Regions from separate parts of the Buttiauxella agrestis genome, predicted to be linked through region 1. Evidence: predicted binding sites of a transcription regulator. Region 1 holds the regulator's gene; the other holds the start of a gene.
The links. The regulator sigma-54, encoded in region 1, starts transcription at its own class of promoters, with help from an activator protein. The targets are predictions, from matches to a motif close to GTTGGCACANNTTTCGCTNT.
Positions count from the first base shown of each region.

Region 2: DY231_RS08260 (branched-chain amino acid ABC transporter substrate-binding protein) is a predicted target of sigma-54. The motif match lies at 2,654-2,673, and genes of this name have one in related genera.

Region 1 is NZ_UIGI01000001.1:490,008-497,955, forward strand. Features, by position in the region: gene arcB (aerobic respiration two-component sensor histidine kinase ArcB) at 1-343, shown strand, start outside; gene elbB (isoprenoid biosynthesis glyoxalase ElbB) at 579-1,232, shown strand; gene mtgA (monofunctional biosynthetic peptidoglycan transglycosylase) at 1,229-1,957, shown strand; gene npr (PTS phosphocarrier protein NPr) at 1,959-2,231, opposite strand; gene rapZ (RNase adapter RapZ) at 2,228-3,082, opposite strand; gene ptsN (PTS IIA-like nitrogen regulatory protein PtsN) at 3,136-3,627, opposite strand; gene hpf (ribosome hibernation promoting factor) at 3,710-3,997, opposite strand; gene rpoN (RNA polymerase factor sigma-54) at 4,020-5,453, opposite strand; gene lptB (LPS export ABC transporter ATP-binding protein) at 5,502-6,227, opposite strand; gene lptA (lipopolysaccharide ABC transporter substrate-binding protein LptA) at 6,234-6,797, opposite strand; gene lptC (LPS export ABC transporter periplasmic protein LptC) at 6,766-7,341, opposite strand; gene kdsC (3-deoxy-manno-octulosonate-8-phosphatase KdsC) at 7,338-7,904, opposite strand; gene kdsD (arabinose-5-phosphate isomerase KdsD) at 7,921-7,948, opposite strand, start outside.
Region 2 is NZ_UIGI01000001.1:1,738,290-1,746,237, forward strand. Features, by position in the region: gene DY231_RS08240 (aminoglycoside phosphotransferase family protein) at 1-753, shown strand, start outside; gene DY231_RS08245 (glutathione peroxidase) at 845-1,327, shown strand; gene DY231_RS08250 (RluA family pseudouridine synthase) at 1,399-2,097, opposite strand; tRNA gene DY231_RS08255 (tRNA-Asn) at 2,235-2,310, opposite strand; gene DY231_RS08260 (branched-chain amino acid ABC transporter substrate-binding protein) at 2,840-3,961, shown strand; gene DY231_RS08265 (ABC transporter permease subunit) at 4,102-5,016, shown strand; gene livM (high-affinity branched-chain amino acid ABC transporter permease LivM) at 5,028-6,320, shown strand; gene DY231_RS08275 (ABC transporter ATP-binding protein) at 6,317-7,192, shown strand; gene DY231_RS08280 (ABC transporter ATP-binding protein) at 7,189-7,908, shown strand.

The DNA.
Region 1 (7,948 bases):
CGATATCCCCATGCTTGAGCAGTATATGGATCTTGTCGGGCCAAAACTGATTACTGATGGGCTGGCGATGTTTGAAAAAATGATGCCGGGCTACCTGAGCGTACTGGACTCCAATATGACGGCTCGCGACCAGAAAGGGGTCGTGGAAGAGGGGCATAAGATTAAAGGCGCAGCAGGTTCTGTAGGGTTGCGCCATTTGCAGCAAGTTGCCCAGCAAATTCAGTCACCGGATTTACCTGCCTGGTCGGAAAACGTGGGTGAATGGATTGAAGAGTTGAAACAAGAATGGCAGCACGATGTTGACGTTCTGAAAGCTTGGGTTGCAAACGCTCCCAAAAAATGACCCCGGATAAACCGGGGTGCGCGAATTCTGCGCCAACACCAGGGAAAAAGTAGGCTGCGCCGTTGAGTTATAAGTATTTATCCAAATGGCGCAGCTAATAATCTCGTGTGCTGCTCAGGCATTAAGATAGCAAATCTTAAATAGTTTGTTACATGAAACAGTAAAATGTGTGAAGCATAGCGATCAAATCGTCATAACTAATGATGGAAGTCGCGTGATGAAAAGGAATAGCTGAATGAAGAAGATTGGTGTGGTGCTCAGTGGTTGCGGGGTCTACGACGGAAGCGAAATTCAGGAAGCTGTTATTACCCTGTTAGCAATCGCTCGCTCTGGCGCTGAAGCTGTTTGCTTTGCACCCGACAAACCTCAAGCAGATGTTATTAATCACCTCGCTAATAATGAGTCTATAGAGCATCGAAATGTGCTTGTTGAGGCGGCTCGAATCACCCGTGGAGTGGTGACGCCATTGGCGCAGGCCGATGCCAGCGAATTGGATGCGCTGATCGTTCCCGGTGGTTTTGGGGCAGCGAAAAACCTGTGCAATTTTGCAAGCCTCGGCAGCGAGTGCGTGGTTGATGGTGATTTACGTCGTCTGGCCCGCGATTGCCACGATCAGGGCAAGCCGCTCGGCTTTATCTGTATTGCCCCGGTGATGCTGCCAAAAATTCTCGATGTTCCGGTGCGTTTGACCATCGGCACTGATATTGATACAGCAGAAATTGTTGAAGAGATGGGGGCTGAACATGTTCCGTGCCCGGTTGATGACATCGTGGTTGATGAAGAACACAAAGTGGTGACGACGCCTGCTTATATGCTGGCCACACGCATTGATGAAGCGGCATTGGGTATAGAAAAACTGGTGGCTCGCGTTGTGAGTATGACTGCATGAAGAAAGGGCGTGTTGCGCTCTTGGGCACCCTCAAGCGTTGGCTATTACGCTGTGCGCTGGCGCTGGTGGGCGTGTGGTTGGCGGGGATAATCCTGTTCAGCTTTATGCCGGTACCGTTTTCGGCAGTCATGGTCGAACGGCAATTTAGCGCCTGGTTCTCAGGTGATTTTGGTTATGTGGCGCATTCCGATTGGGTCAGCATGGACGAAATATCACCGTGGATGGGGCTTGCAGTTATTGCGGCAGAAGATCAGAAATTCCCGGACCATTGGGGGTTTGATGTTTCCGCGATTGAAAAAGCCATTGCTCACAATGAACGTAATGAAAATCGCGTTCGCGGTGCGTCAACGCTTTCCCAACAAACGGCGAAGAATCTGTTTTTATGGGATGGGCGGAGCTATGTTCGCAAAGGCCTGGAAGCGGGATTAACGCTTGGTATGGAAGTGGTGTGGACGAAACGCCGGATCCTGACTGTTTATCTGAATATCGCAGAATTTGGAGAGGGGATTTTTGGTGTGGAAGAAGCTTCGCAGCGTTACTTCCATAAACCAGCAAGTCGCCTGACGGCGTCGGAAGCCGCTTTGCTTGCCGCAGTATTACCTAATCCAATCCGCTTTAAAGCGAATGCACCTTCAGGTTATGTTCGGCAACGCCAGCAATGGATTTTGCGCCAGATGCGCCAGCTAGGTGGCGAATCGTTTATGGCGCAGCATGAGTTGAAGTGAGTTAATCTTCGTCAAAACCGGCATTGAACAGCGCGATAACCGCGTTCAATGCTTGTTCTTCTTCAGGCCCGGTGACTTCAATTTCAATGTGGCCACCTTTGGCTGAATCCAGCATCAGTAGTGCAATCACACTATTAGCTTCGGCTTCGGTTCCGGCCTCGTTGCGCAATATCACTTCGGCATCAAAACTCTGCACCAGTTCGAATAGTTTCATAGCCGGGCGCGCATGCATGCCCAGCTTATTGGTGATCTCAACGGTTTGTTTTACGGTCATGGTTTGCGTTTTTCCAGCGTACGGTGACGGGACTGCACGTTTTTCCCACGTGAGCGGAAATAGTCTGCCAACTGTTCTGCAATATAAACCGAACGGTGTTTACCGCCAGTACAACCAATCGCTACAGTCAAATAGCTGCGGTTGTTGGTTTCCAGCATCGGTAACCAAAGCTCAAGATAGCTACGCGTCTGGTAGATAAAGTTGTGTACTTCGGTATGACGATCAAGGAACGCTGCAACAGGCCTGTCGAGACCCGTCATTGGACGCAGTTTTGGATCCCAGTGCGGGTTTGGCAGGAAGCGCACGTCAAATACGTAATCTGCATCAATCGGAATGCCGTGCTTAAAGCCGAAGGATTCGAAGACCATCGTCAATTCACGTTCACGCTTGCCGAGCAGACGAGTCCGTAGCATTTCCGCGAGTTCATGCACCGACATTTCAGAGGTGTCGATGATTAAATCGGCTCTGGATTTCAACGGCTCCAATAGATCGCTTTCTTCATCAATCGCACTTTCCAGCGACAAGTTTTTACTGGAAAGCGGGTGTAAACGACGTGTGTCGCTATAACGACGAATCAGCGTGTTGCGATCGGCATCGAGGAACAGCAATTGTGGAGAAAATGAATCAGGTAGATTGGTCATCGCCTGTTCAAAAATTTCCGGGTTTTCCGGCATGTTACGCACGTCGATGCTGACTGCCGCAGAAATCTGTCGCTCTGCGAGAGTTTTGGCAAGATCAGGCAACAGCACCACTGGCAGGTTATCTACACAGTAGAATCCCATATCTTCTAGTGCACGCAAGGCTACAGACTTCCCTGAACCAGAGCGGCCGCTGACAATCATCAGCACCATTTTATCACTCCCCCAACTTCTCTTGCTGTGGCACGCACATGACCGCAGCCAGATTATTCACTTTCACTACCATGTTCGGTTTCGGTAATGATCTGATAAAGCTCTTCATCACTCTGCGCTGAACGCAGACGTCGGCAAATCGTTTTATCCGCCAGACGTTTTGCCACCAAAGACAAAGTGTGCAAATGTGTTTTTGTCTGATCGGCCGGAACAAGTAGCGCAAACATCAGGTCGACCGGCTGATTGTCAATAGCATCAAACGCGATAGGGGTTTCCAGTTTAATAAATACCCCAACGGCGCGGGTGGTATCTTCTTCCAGTTTTCCGTGAGGAATGGCGATACCATTGCCGATACCGGTACTGCCCATGCGCTCACGCGTCAGCACCGCCTCAAAGACGACTTGAGGTGGCAGACCGAGCTGTTTCGCCGCGAGTTCACTGATAATTTCCAGCGCACGTTTCTTACTTTGGCAATGTACATTGCTACGGGTACATTCTTTGTTCAGGACATTACTAAGTTGTAGAGCAGAATCGTTGTTCATCATAAGTTCACCTAAGCACTCTGTTGTGGCAACGGCCCGTTACTTCCGTAACGAGCCGTGAATGCCAAAACCGTTGCCTGGATTATCAGTGTTGTTTTAGTTTATCTTTATGTTTGGTTAACTGGCGCGCCAGTTTATCAATCAGACCGTCAATCGCCGCATACATATCCTGCCCTTCAGCGCTGGCATGTATTTCACCACCATTGATATGAAGTGTTGCGTCGGCAATATGCGTGACTTTTTCCACTTTTAACACAATATAGACTTGGTTAATCCTATCGAAGTACTGCTCCAGTTTGGCAAACTTCGTGCTCACAAAATCGCGCAGTGCGTCAGTGATTTCGACGTTTTGTCCTGTAATGTTGAGCTGCATAGTGTCTTCCTTATCGGTTAAGTCACACCAGTTGTTTACGCTGGTTTGACGGTGGTATGGATAAAGATTCTCGGTACTTCGCAACAGTGCGGCGTGCCACCATGATCCCCTGATCCGATAGCATAGTCGTTAACTTGCTATCACTCAGCGGTTTCGCAGGGTTTTCCGCAGCAATTAATTTCTTCACCAAAGCCCGAATAGCCGTGGAGGAGGCTTCACCGCCGCCCTCGGTATTGACATGACTTGAGAAGAAATACTTCAATTCAAAAATGCCTCGCGGACTGTGCAAATACTTTTGTGTGGTCACGCGGGAAATGGTGGATTCGTGCATTTCGACCACTTGGGCGATATCAGCAAGAACCATCGGTTTCATATGCTCTGCACCGAACTCAAAAAAGCCTTGCTGCTGTTCAACGATGCAGCGGCTAACCCGCAGCAAGGTATCATTGCGGCTTTCAAGGCTTTTGATCAGCCACTTCGCTTCTTGCAGGTTACTGCGAATAAATTGTGAGTCGCTGTCATTGCGGGCATTGGTGCCCATAGCAGCGTACTGTTGATTTATTTTTAGACGCGGGATGCTGTCGGCATTAAGTTCCACCGTCCAGCGGCCCTGAGTTTTTTTGACCAACACATCAGGGATTACATACTCTGGTTCGCTGGTCTGAATGGACTGGCCCGGACGCGGATCAAGCGACTGAATCAGGCACATCGCCTCTTTCAGCACTTCTTCTTTCAGACGCGTGACGCGCATCAGGCTGCGGAAATCATGGTTGGCGAGCAAGTCGAGATGTTCGCTGACAATCAGGCGAGCTTCGGCTAACCAGGGTGTTTCTCGCGCGAATTGTGAAAGCTGTATCAGGAGGCAATCACGAAGGTCGCGTGCGGCGACGCCGACAGGATCGAAGCGTTGCACGCGTTTGAGCACCGCTTCCACTTCGTCGAGGGTGATTTCTTCATCGCCCATGCTTTCGAGAATTTCATCCAGCGAAACGGTCAGATAGCCCATTTCGTCAACGGCATCAACAATAGACGTTGCAATAGCGGTGTCGGTATCAGAAAACGGAGTGAGATCGACCTGCCACATCAGGTAATCCTGGAGTGACTGGGTGGTTTCACCCTGATAAACCGGCAACTCGTCGTCTATATAGTCAGTTCCGGTTCCCGATGGCGTACCTGCGGTGTAAATTTCGTCCCAGCTGGTGTCCAACGGTAACTCGTCGGGCATCTCTTTTTGTTCGAGTGCCTCACGAGTATCTAACGCTTCATTTTCACGAACTTCCTGAGTTTCAATTTCTTCATGCAGATCGGTTTGCTCAAGCAGTGGGTTACTTTCCAGTGCTTGCTGAAGTTCCTGCTGTAATTCTAACGTCGACAGCTGCAACAGACGAATTGCCTGCTGTAACTGTGGAGTCATAGCAAGTTGTTGGCTGAGCCGTAATTGCAAACCTTGCTTCATATTCAGAGCGAACTTCCTCAGGTGTAATCGTTAATTATTCCTACCCTATCAGAGTCTGAACTCTTCGCCCAGATACACGCGTTTAACATGCTCGTCTTCCAGGATCTCGGCTGGAGTGCCATGGGCGATTAAATGGCCCTGGCTTACGATGTAAGCGCGTTCACATACGGCTAACGTTTCGCGTACGTTATGGTCAGTTATCAGCACCCCAAGCCCGCTGTCGCGTAAATGCTCGATGATTCGCTTGATGTCGATAACGGAAATTGGGTCAACACCTGCAAAAGGTTCATCCAAAAGAATAAATTTTGGATTTGCAGCCAATGCGCGAGCAATTTCAACACGGCGACGCTCACCACCGGACAAAGATTGCCCGAGGCTATTACGCAAATGCTCAATGTGGAACTCTTCCATTAGCTCATTGGCGCGGTCTTCACGCTGCTCGGTAGAAAGATCATCACGGATTTGCAGCACGGCCATTAAGTTATCGAACACGCTTAAACGGCGGAAAATAGACGCTTCTTGAGGCAAGTACCCAATACCACGTCGTGCACGTGCATGAAGCGGCAGCAGGCTGATGTCTTCATCATCAATAATAATGTTGCCCGCATCACGCGGAACAATACCGACCACCATATAAAAAGTGGTGGTTTTCCCTGCACCGTTAGGGCCGAGCAAACCGACAATCTCACCTGATTTAACGGTCAGACTGACGTCTTCTACAACGCGGCGGCCTTTGTAGGCTTTAGCGAGATTTTTTGCAATTAAAGTAGCCATAACGAATTAGTTACTCTTTTTCTGCGCAGGGGCGGGGGCCGGAGCCTTGCCGTCTTTTTTCTGCAACTGAGAAGGAACCAGAACGGTCGTAACACGTTTACCTTTTTCGCTAAAGGCCTGCATTTTCTGCTCTTTAACGAGGTAAGTAATTTTGTCGCCTTTGATATTGCTATCGACCTGCTCCAGATAGGCATTGCCGGTCAGCACGACAAAATCGTTTTGCAGCTCATAGTGCATAGTCGATGAGTGGCCGCTAACGGGTTTACCGCTATCTTGCATCTGATAGAAAGTGGCTGGATTACCGTAGCCATCGATCACTTCTTTGCCTTGCTCGCCGCCAGGGCGGGTCACAACGACTTTGTCGGCATTAATCTTGATACTACCTTGCGTCACAACCACATTGCCGGTGAAGGTGACGACGTTGCCCTGCATATCAAGCGACTGTTGGTCAGATTCAATGTGAATCGGCTGATCGGTATCACCGGTCAGCGCAAATGCCGAAAAACTGGCGGCTAAAAGTGTACTGGTCAGTACTAAATTACGGCTGAGTTTGTTTATTCTGGATTTCATAGGATGTTCTAACCTTTTCAATCAGCTCGGCATTTTTGCTGCGTAAATTACCACGCATTTTGAGGCCGGTGGAGTTAAAGCTGGTTCCGTACAAGGTTACCTGGTCATCAGAGGCAACATCCTGAGTGACTAAATTAACCTGCGCATTATCCGTGGTAATTTTGCGTAGCTGCGAATCTGGCGTCAGAGCTGTAAGCACCACATTCCCATACAGATACAGCATCCGATCGTTAGTAAGTTTGGCGCGATCTGCTCGTAATGACCAGGTGGCGACTTTGTTTTCGTCGTATTGCGTCATCACCGGATTGGTGAACCACGAAACGGCGGTTTCGGAAAAATATTCAACGTGCTCAGCAACCAGTCGGTAATTTAAAGCCCCTTCAGGACTGTAGGCGAGAGTCGTGGAATGTTCACTTTTATAGGTTGGTTCATTCGTGTTCACTGTTGGAGGCGCAACGGCGTCTTTGTCGACCAGATTCACACCGATCAAAATCAGCACCAGCAATGAAAGCAGGATGATAACCCAACGTCTGGTCTTACTCATATAGATAGCCCTTTGGCCTCATCAAGCTTACCTTGTGCCAGTAACAGCAAGTCGCAGACTTCACGCACTGCTCCACGCCCGCCAGCAATACGTGTCACGTAGTCGGCACGAGGAATCAGCAAAGGATGTGCATCCGATACCGCAACGCTCAAACCGACTTTAGCCATCACAGGCCAGTCGATTAAATCATCACCCACATAAGCCACGTGTTCAGCTGGGATCGCGAGCTTATCTAAAAGATCCTGAAAAGCCACAAGCTTATCGGACTGACCTTGATAGAGATGCTTGATACCCAGCGTTTCACAACGGTCTTCAAGCAATTTTGCTTTACGTCCGGTAATAATCGCGACGTTTATATCTGATGTCAGCGCACAGCGAATACCATAGCCATCACGCACATTGAATGCTTTCAGCTCTTCGCCACTGTTGCCCATATAAATCAGGCCATCAGACATCACACCGTCAACGTCTAAAATGAGCAGGCGCACATTAGCGGCCCGCTCCATAACGCGCGCACTTACCGGCCCATAACAAGTGGCAAGAGACGCTTCATGGTTACTCATTAAGGCTAATCCTTTGTTAAACCACGCCTGCGCGTAGCATGTCA
Region 2 (7,948 bases), 1.2 Mb from region 1:
AAAGTGACGCTTTTGGTTGATGAAGCAGGTCATCAGGTAATCGAAAAATGTCCTGTCAGTGATGTCGAGTTTAGTTTTTATCAACACACAGCCAGGCATCTCGCTCAAGTAGACATTTCCACGCCAAAGATGTTGTCTGCCGATCCATCCATACGCAAGTTAAGACTGGAATATATCCCACACCAGGTTGATCAGGACGAAGTTGGACGGGATGAAGTGTTGTCAATTCTGTCTCGCTTACATGGCTATCGACCTGACCCTTCTTGGGTTTATCACAATCACACCTGGTCAGAAGCAGACCTCGAAAAATCTCTCATGCTGTTGGCATTACCTGGCAGGGCAGCAAAACAATTATGGTGCTTTCAGCAGGCAAGTGATGTTCTGTTTAGTGGTCAGTGCTTAATTTCCGGCGACAGTAATGCGGGTAATTGGGGAAAAAGGGATGGTGGTGATTTCGTTCTTTTTGACTGGGAAAGATTCAGCACTGGCAGCCCAGCTATTGACCTTGCCCCACTTATAAAGGGAATGGGTTCTGAGCAAAAATTTATTGAGTTTGCTGAACGCTATGCCTGTATATCGCGTAATTATAATCCTAATGATTTAGCTAAAGAAATTGCGATTGCTAAAGCATGGATTGTTACCGAGGTAGTCGTATTGCTTAATGAGCGGCAGAAAAGTGATTTTCAATTCTATCTCAGCTGGTACAGAGAAAATCTTCCTGCCTGGTTAGATAACAATTTAAAAATGCTTTGATGTTTTTAACCCCACTAGTCTACTGATGTATTACATACGATTCCAGACCTGCCGCGCAATCTGGAGCAGGCTCTGCTTTGAGGATTCCGATATGACCCCCTTTCATCAACTTACAGCTACCAGTCTGGGCGGCCAGCTTATCTCTTTGGACGACTACGCAGGTAGAGTGGTTCTGGTCGTGAATACCGCCAGCCTTTGTGGCTTCACGAAACAATACGCTGGGCTTGAAGCGCTCTACAAAAAGTACGCCACCCATGGTTTGGTGGTGCTTGGTTTTCCCTGCAACCAGTTTGGTAAACAGGAACCCGGCAGCGCCGACGAAATCGCGCAGACCTGTCACATCAACTACGGTGTGAGCTTCCCGATGTTCGAGAAAGTAGAGGTCAACGGAACCGCAGCGCACCCGGTGTTCCGTTATCTGAAAAACGAATTGCCCGGCGTGCTGGGTGGACGGATCAAGTGGAACTTCACTAAGTTCCTGATCGGACGCGACGGTAAACCGCTCAAGCGTTTTGCACCGTTCACCACCCCAGAGAAAATGGAAACCTCAATCCTTGCCGCACTGGAAATCTAAGTGTTTCGGTCATTCAGCGCAAACAAAGTCATCACAAAAAGGCGACCTTGCTTAAAACAGAGAATTGTTATTCAAAACGGACTCGCATTGCGCGCTTTAATCAACTCACCACTAACCGGATGAACAAAATCCAGCTCACTGGCGTGCAACATTAGCCGCGGAGTCTGTTCAGTTCCTGGCAACAACAGGCCGCCATATAGATCGCAGCCCAAAATAGGGTGGCCCAGTTGCTGGCAGTGAATGCGAAGTTGATGAGTACGCCCGGTTTCCGGGGTAAGTTCTACCCGCGTCAATGGCAGTAACGTCCCGTCTTCCCGCTCATGGTAAAAGCGTTCAACGACCCGATAGCCCGAACGTGCAGGCTTGCCGTTGATGGCGCAAATCGACATCAGCGGGAACAGCGTCGGATCTTTGGCAATCGCTGCGTCTATCACCCCTACGTTGTCGCTCACATGCCCACAGAGCAGTGCGCTGTAGACTTTGGTGACTGCGCGCTGGCTGAATTGTTGGCATAGAGCGGCGTTGATGGCTTTATTGCGCGCAATCACCATCAGCCCGGAAGTCCCGAAATCCAGGCGATGCACCAGGGTGCAACCGGGGAATTCTTGTACCAGACGATGATGCACTGAATCGAGATTTTGCGGGTTTTTCCCCGATAGACTGAGCAGCCCGGTAGGTTTATTGATCAGTACCAGATGTTCGTCCTGATAGAGCGTCTCAATCTGCTCATGGCACGGCGGGGCAATAAAATTATCGATAATCGTAGACATCAGACTGCCTGGATGGAGAGTGGAAGCGGATAATAGCGAACTTTAAACCGGCAGGCGAATTGGGTTATTCGGATTTTAGCCCCAATCACCAGACACAAAAAAAGCCTGCTTAGTTTCCTAAGCAGGCTTTTCGAATTTGGCTCCTCTGACTGGACTCGAACCAGTGACATACGGATTAACAGTCCGCCGTTCTACCGACTGAACTACAGAGGAATTGTGTAACGGGGCGCATATTAACGAGAAGCAGGGGGCATGTCAAAGGGTTCGCGAAAAAGAATTTTGTTTGCTCTTTTTATAGTCAACTTGTTGAGTATTAAGGCGAATTGTCCTGGTCTTAATCATCCATTGCTCATTTCACGCAAACTCACGTCCTTAAGCATGATTAACCACTTCATCAGTAAGCTCTTTATTGGTGCAAAGCGGCGTAATTCTCAACTTTTCTGCTTTATTGTTAAGCAGATGTGATCCCCGCTGTAATTTCAATCTGTGATACCTGGCCGCTTTCAACCGCGCTCTATACTGACATATGTCGAAACAATGACATCCGGTTAACAACATTGGCAGCCATTTTGCTTAATGTTCAGGGCCGTGAAATCGTAAGGATACCCCGTAAGGAAACCCCGCCGTAAATCACAGGATTTTGTCTGGATAGTCCAATTTGTACTCGTTCGTGTTTTTGCTTGTGAATGGTCTTTAACCGTTGTGCATAAACCTCTTTGCTTCTTTGCTAAGGAACATACAAATGTCGCTGAAATTAATCAGAAGTCCTCTTTCTCTTGTGTTGGCAGGTTGTCTGGTGACGGCGTTCTCCGCCCAGGCCGATATTGTGATTGGTGTTGCCGGGCCATTCACCGGGCCGAACGCCACTTATGGCGATCAATACTGGCATGGCGCGACGCAGGCCGCTGAAGATATCAACGCCGCAGGCGGGATTAACGGCGAAAAAATCAAACTGGTGCAGGGTGATGATGCTTGTGAACCGAAACAGGCGGTGTCCGTCGCTAACCGTTTGGTTGATCAGGATAAAGTCAAAGCCGTGGTCGGACATTTCTGTTCATCTTCTACAATGCCTGCGTCCGAGGTGTATAACGACGCGGGGATCCTGGCTATCACCCCTGGGTCAACGAACCCGCTTATCACCGAGCGCAAGATGAACGATATGTTCCGCATGTGCGGGCGTGATGACCAGCAAGGGAAGGTCGCCAGCGATTTCATTATTGATAAGCTCAAAGCCAAACGCGTGGTGATCATTCACGATAAAGACACTTACGGGCAGGGGCTGGCCGATGCGACCAAAGCCGCGCTCGCCAAACGTGGCGTCAATGACGTGATGTATGAAGGTTTGTCGCGCGGCGAAAAAGACTTTAACGCGCTGGTGACAAAAATCAGTGCGCAAAAACCCGACGTAGTGTTCTTCGGCGGTTGCCATCCGGAAGCCGGGCCGCTGGTGCGCCAGATGCGTGAGCAGGGCGTGCAGGCCAAATTCTTCTCCGGCGACTGTATCGTGAACGAAGAGATGGTCACAGCGGCAGGCGGTCCGCAATACACCAACGGTATCTATATGACCTTCGGGAAAGATCCGCGTTTGATCCCGGACGGCAAAGCCGTTATCGATAAATTCCGCTCCAGCAAATTCGAGCCAGAAGGCTACACCCTCTATTCCTACGCCTCCGTTCAGGCGATTGCTGCGGCCTTCAAAGCCACCGGCGGCACCGACTCCGCCAAAGCCAGCGCCTGGTTAAAAGCCAATCCGGTCGATACCGTGATGGGTAAAAAAGCCTGGGATGAGAAGGGCGATTTGAAAGTCTCGGATTACGTGGTTTATCAGTGGGACGACAAGGGCAAATACAAAGAAGTCCAATAGTATTGGGATTTGTAGGGGGATAAGCGGCAGCGTCATCCACCATTTTCGCCGGTCATTGCTGGTGAAAGTGTCGGGTGACGCGACGCTTACCCGACCGACAAAAGAAGTTTGTCCGCCGCACTAAAAGAGACTGCCAAACTATGGATGCCTTCTTCCTGCAACAGTTGATAAATGGCTTAACGCTAGGGTCCGTTTACGGGTTGATAGCCATCGGCTACACCATGGTTTACGGCATTATTGGCATGATTAACTTCGCGCACGGCGAAGTGTATATGATCTCCGCATATCTGTGCGCCATCGGCCTGGCGCTGCTGTCGTTCTTCGGCATTCACTCGTTCCCGTTATTAATCCTCGGCACGCTGGTATTCACCATTGTGGTGACGGGCGTATATGGCTGGACGATTGAGCGCATCGCCTACAAACCGCTGCGCAACTCCACCCGTTTAGCGCCGCTGATCTCCGCAATCGGCATGTCGCTCATCCTGCAAAACTACGCGCAAATCAGCCAGGGGCCGCGTCAGCAGGGCATTCCCACCATGCTTGATGGCGTGTTCCGCTTCCATATTGGCGAAGGTTTTGTGCAAATCACCTACACCAAAGTGTTTATTTTGATTGCCTCGTTTGCCGGCATGCTGTTGCTCACCTGGATTATCGGCAACACACGCCTGGGGCGCATGTGCCGCGCGGTGCAGCAGGACCGCAAAATGGCCTCGATTCTGGGGATTAACACTGACCGAATTATCTCGATTGTATTTGTGATTGGCGCGTCGATGGCCGGACTGGCGGGCGTGTTAATCACCATGAACTACGGCACTTTTGATTTCTACGCCGGTTTTATCATCGGCATTAAAGCGTTCACGGCGGCGGTGCTCGGGGGGATTGGCTCGTTACCCGGCGCGATGTTAGGCGGCCTGATTCTGGGAATTGCCGAGGCGCAATTCTCCGGCATGGTGAATTCTGATTATAAAGATGTCTTCTCGTTTGGGTTGCTGGTGGTGATCCTCATTTTCCGGCCGCAAGGGCTGCTTGGTCGCCCGATCGTTGCCAAAGTGTGAGGGAGCAAAAAATGACAGCAGAAACGGTATTGCATGAAGGTTTTTCCCTCAAACGCTGCTTGCTGGATGCGGTTTTCGCCGGTCTGGTGGCGTTAATCATTTTTGGCCCGATTGTCGGTGTGGTGCTGGATGGTTACAGTTTTAACTTCGACGGCCAGCGCCTGGTGATGATTATCGCGGCGGTGATGGCCGGGCGTTTTCTGTTGAGTGCTTTTTTGACAACCGGCGTGGGAACCCGCTTTCTCAGCCGCTTTGAAACCGATAACTCAGGCGTATATGTGCGCCCGCCGGACTATAAAAGTCGTCTGCGCTGGATAATCCCGTTGGTGTTGGTGCTGGCGGTTTGCTTCCCGTTTGTCGCCACCAAATATGTGCTGACCGTGGCGATTCTCGGGCTGATCTATGTTCTGCTCGGTTTAGGTTTAAATATCGTCGTCGGCCTCGCCGGATTGCTGGATTTAGGTTACGTCGCTTTTTATGCCATAGGCGCGTATGGCCTGGCGCTCGGCTACCAGTATCTCGGTTTGGGTTTCTGGTCGATGCTGCCACTTTCGGCATTGCTGGCGGCGGCGGCGGGTGCGCTGCTCGGTTTCCCGGTGTTGCGTATGCATGGCGATTATCTGGCGATTGTGACCCTCGGCTTCGGGGAAATTATCCGCCTGGTGCTCAATAACTGGCTGACGTTTACCGGTGGCCCGAACGGGATTTCCGCACCGCCTCCCACGCTGTTTGGTCTTGAATTTGGGCGGCGGGCAAAAGAAGAAGGTGGCGTGCCGTTCCACGAATTCTTCCATCTCACCTATAACCCCAATCTAAAGTTTATCTTTATCTACGCCATTCTGGTGCTGGTGGTGTTGCTGGTGCTGTACATCAAACACCGCCTGACGCGCATGCCGATTGGTCGTGCCTGGGAAGCGCTGCGTGAAGATGAAATTGCCTGTCGATCTATGGGGCTGAACCATGTGCTGGTGAAGCTCTCTGCTTTCACCCTCGGCGCTTCCACCGCAGGGATCGCTGGCGTTTTCTTCGCCACTTATCAGGGCTTTGTTAACCCGACATCGTTCACTTTCTTTGAATCGGCATTGATCCTCGCCATTGTCGTCCTCGGCGGAATGGGCTCGACGATTGGCGTGGTGCTGGCGGCGTTTGTGCTGACGGTGACGCCAGAATTGCTGCGCAGTTTCGCAGAATATCGCGTGCTGCTGTTTGGCATGTTGATGGTGGTGATGATGATCTGGCGGCCACGCGGCCTGATTCGCATCAACCGCAGCGGCTATGTGGTGCGAAAGGGAGTGGCGCCATGAGCGAAATGATTTTAAGCGTTGAACATTTAATGATGCATTTTGGCGGCATAAAGGCGCTGAACGATGTGAATCTTGAAGTGCGGCGTGGGTCAATTACCGCGCTGATCGGCCCCAATGGCGCGGGCAAAACTACGGTGTTCAACTGTCTGACCGGGTTTTACAAGGCCTCAGGCGGCAATATTTTGTTCAATACGCGCGACAAAACCACCAATGTGATTCAGATACTCGGGCAGAAATTCCAGCCCGGTGACTGGATAAACCCGGCGCAATTGGGCTCGCGTCTGTTCTACAAAATGTTCGGCGGCACGCATCTGGTGAACCGCGCGGGTCTTGCGCGAACCTTTCAGAATATCCGTTTGTTCCGCGAAATGTCGGTGGTGGAAAACCTGCTGGTGGCGCAGCACATGCAGGTAAACCGCAATTTACTCGCCGGGGTGCTGAACACGCCCGCCTATCGACGCGCCGAAAGCCGCGCCCTGGATCGTGCATTTTACTGGCTTGAAGTGGTTGAGCTGGTGGATTGCGCCAATCGCCTTGCGGGGGAGATGTCTTACGGGCAACAGCGACGGCTCGAAATTGCCAGGGCGATGTGCACCGCGCCGGAGATGATTTGTCTGGATGAACCGGCAGCGGGTCTGAACCCGGTGGAAACGCGCACGCTGAGTAAAATTATCCGCTTCCTGCGTGACCATCATGACATCACCGTTTTACTGATTGAACACGATATGGGCATGGTGATGGAAATTTCCGACCACATTATCGTGCTCGACCACGGGGATGTGATTGCCGAGGGTAAACCTGAGCAAATCCAACACGACGAAAAAGTGATTGCCGCCTATCTGGGCACCGACGAAGACGAGGTCAGTGTATGAGTGAGGCGATGCTGGAGTTTCGCAATGTGGACGTGTATTACGGTGCGATTCAGGCGCTAAAACAGGTTTCGTTGCAGGTTAACGAAGGGGAAACCGTGGCGCTGATTGGCGCAAACGGGGCGGGGAAATCGACGTTATTAATGTCGATCTTTGGCCAGCCGCGCATTCGTGGCGGGCAAATCCTGTTTCGCGGCGACGACATCAGCCATAAATCGACCCATTTCGTGGCGTCGGGCGGCATTGCGCAAGCGCCGGAAGGGCGACGCATTTTCCCGGATATGACGGTTGAAGAAAACCTGCTGATGGGCACGATTCCCATCGGCGATCGATACGCCGCGCAGGATCTGCAAACCATGTTTGATCTGTTTCCGCGTTTGAAAGAGCGCCGTAAACAGAGGGCGATGACCATGTCCGGTGGCGAGCAGCAAATGCTGGCGATTGCCCGCGCACTGATGAGCCGCCCTAAATTATTGCTTTTAGACGAACCGAGCCTGGGCCTGGCACCGATTGTGGTGAAACAAATTTTCCAGACGCTGCGTGAATTGGCGCGTAACGGCATGACGATTTTTCTGGTTGAACAAAACGCGCACCACGCCCTGAAACTGTCTGACCGGGGCTACGTGATGGCGAACGGGCAAATTAGGTTGAGCGGCAGCGGTGCGGAGTTGTTAGGGAATGAGGAAGTGCGCAAGGCTTATCTGGGTGGCCACGGTTGATATCCTGTCGGATGACGCTGCGCTTATCCGACCTACGAAA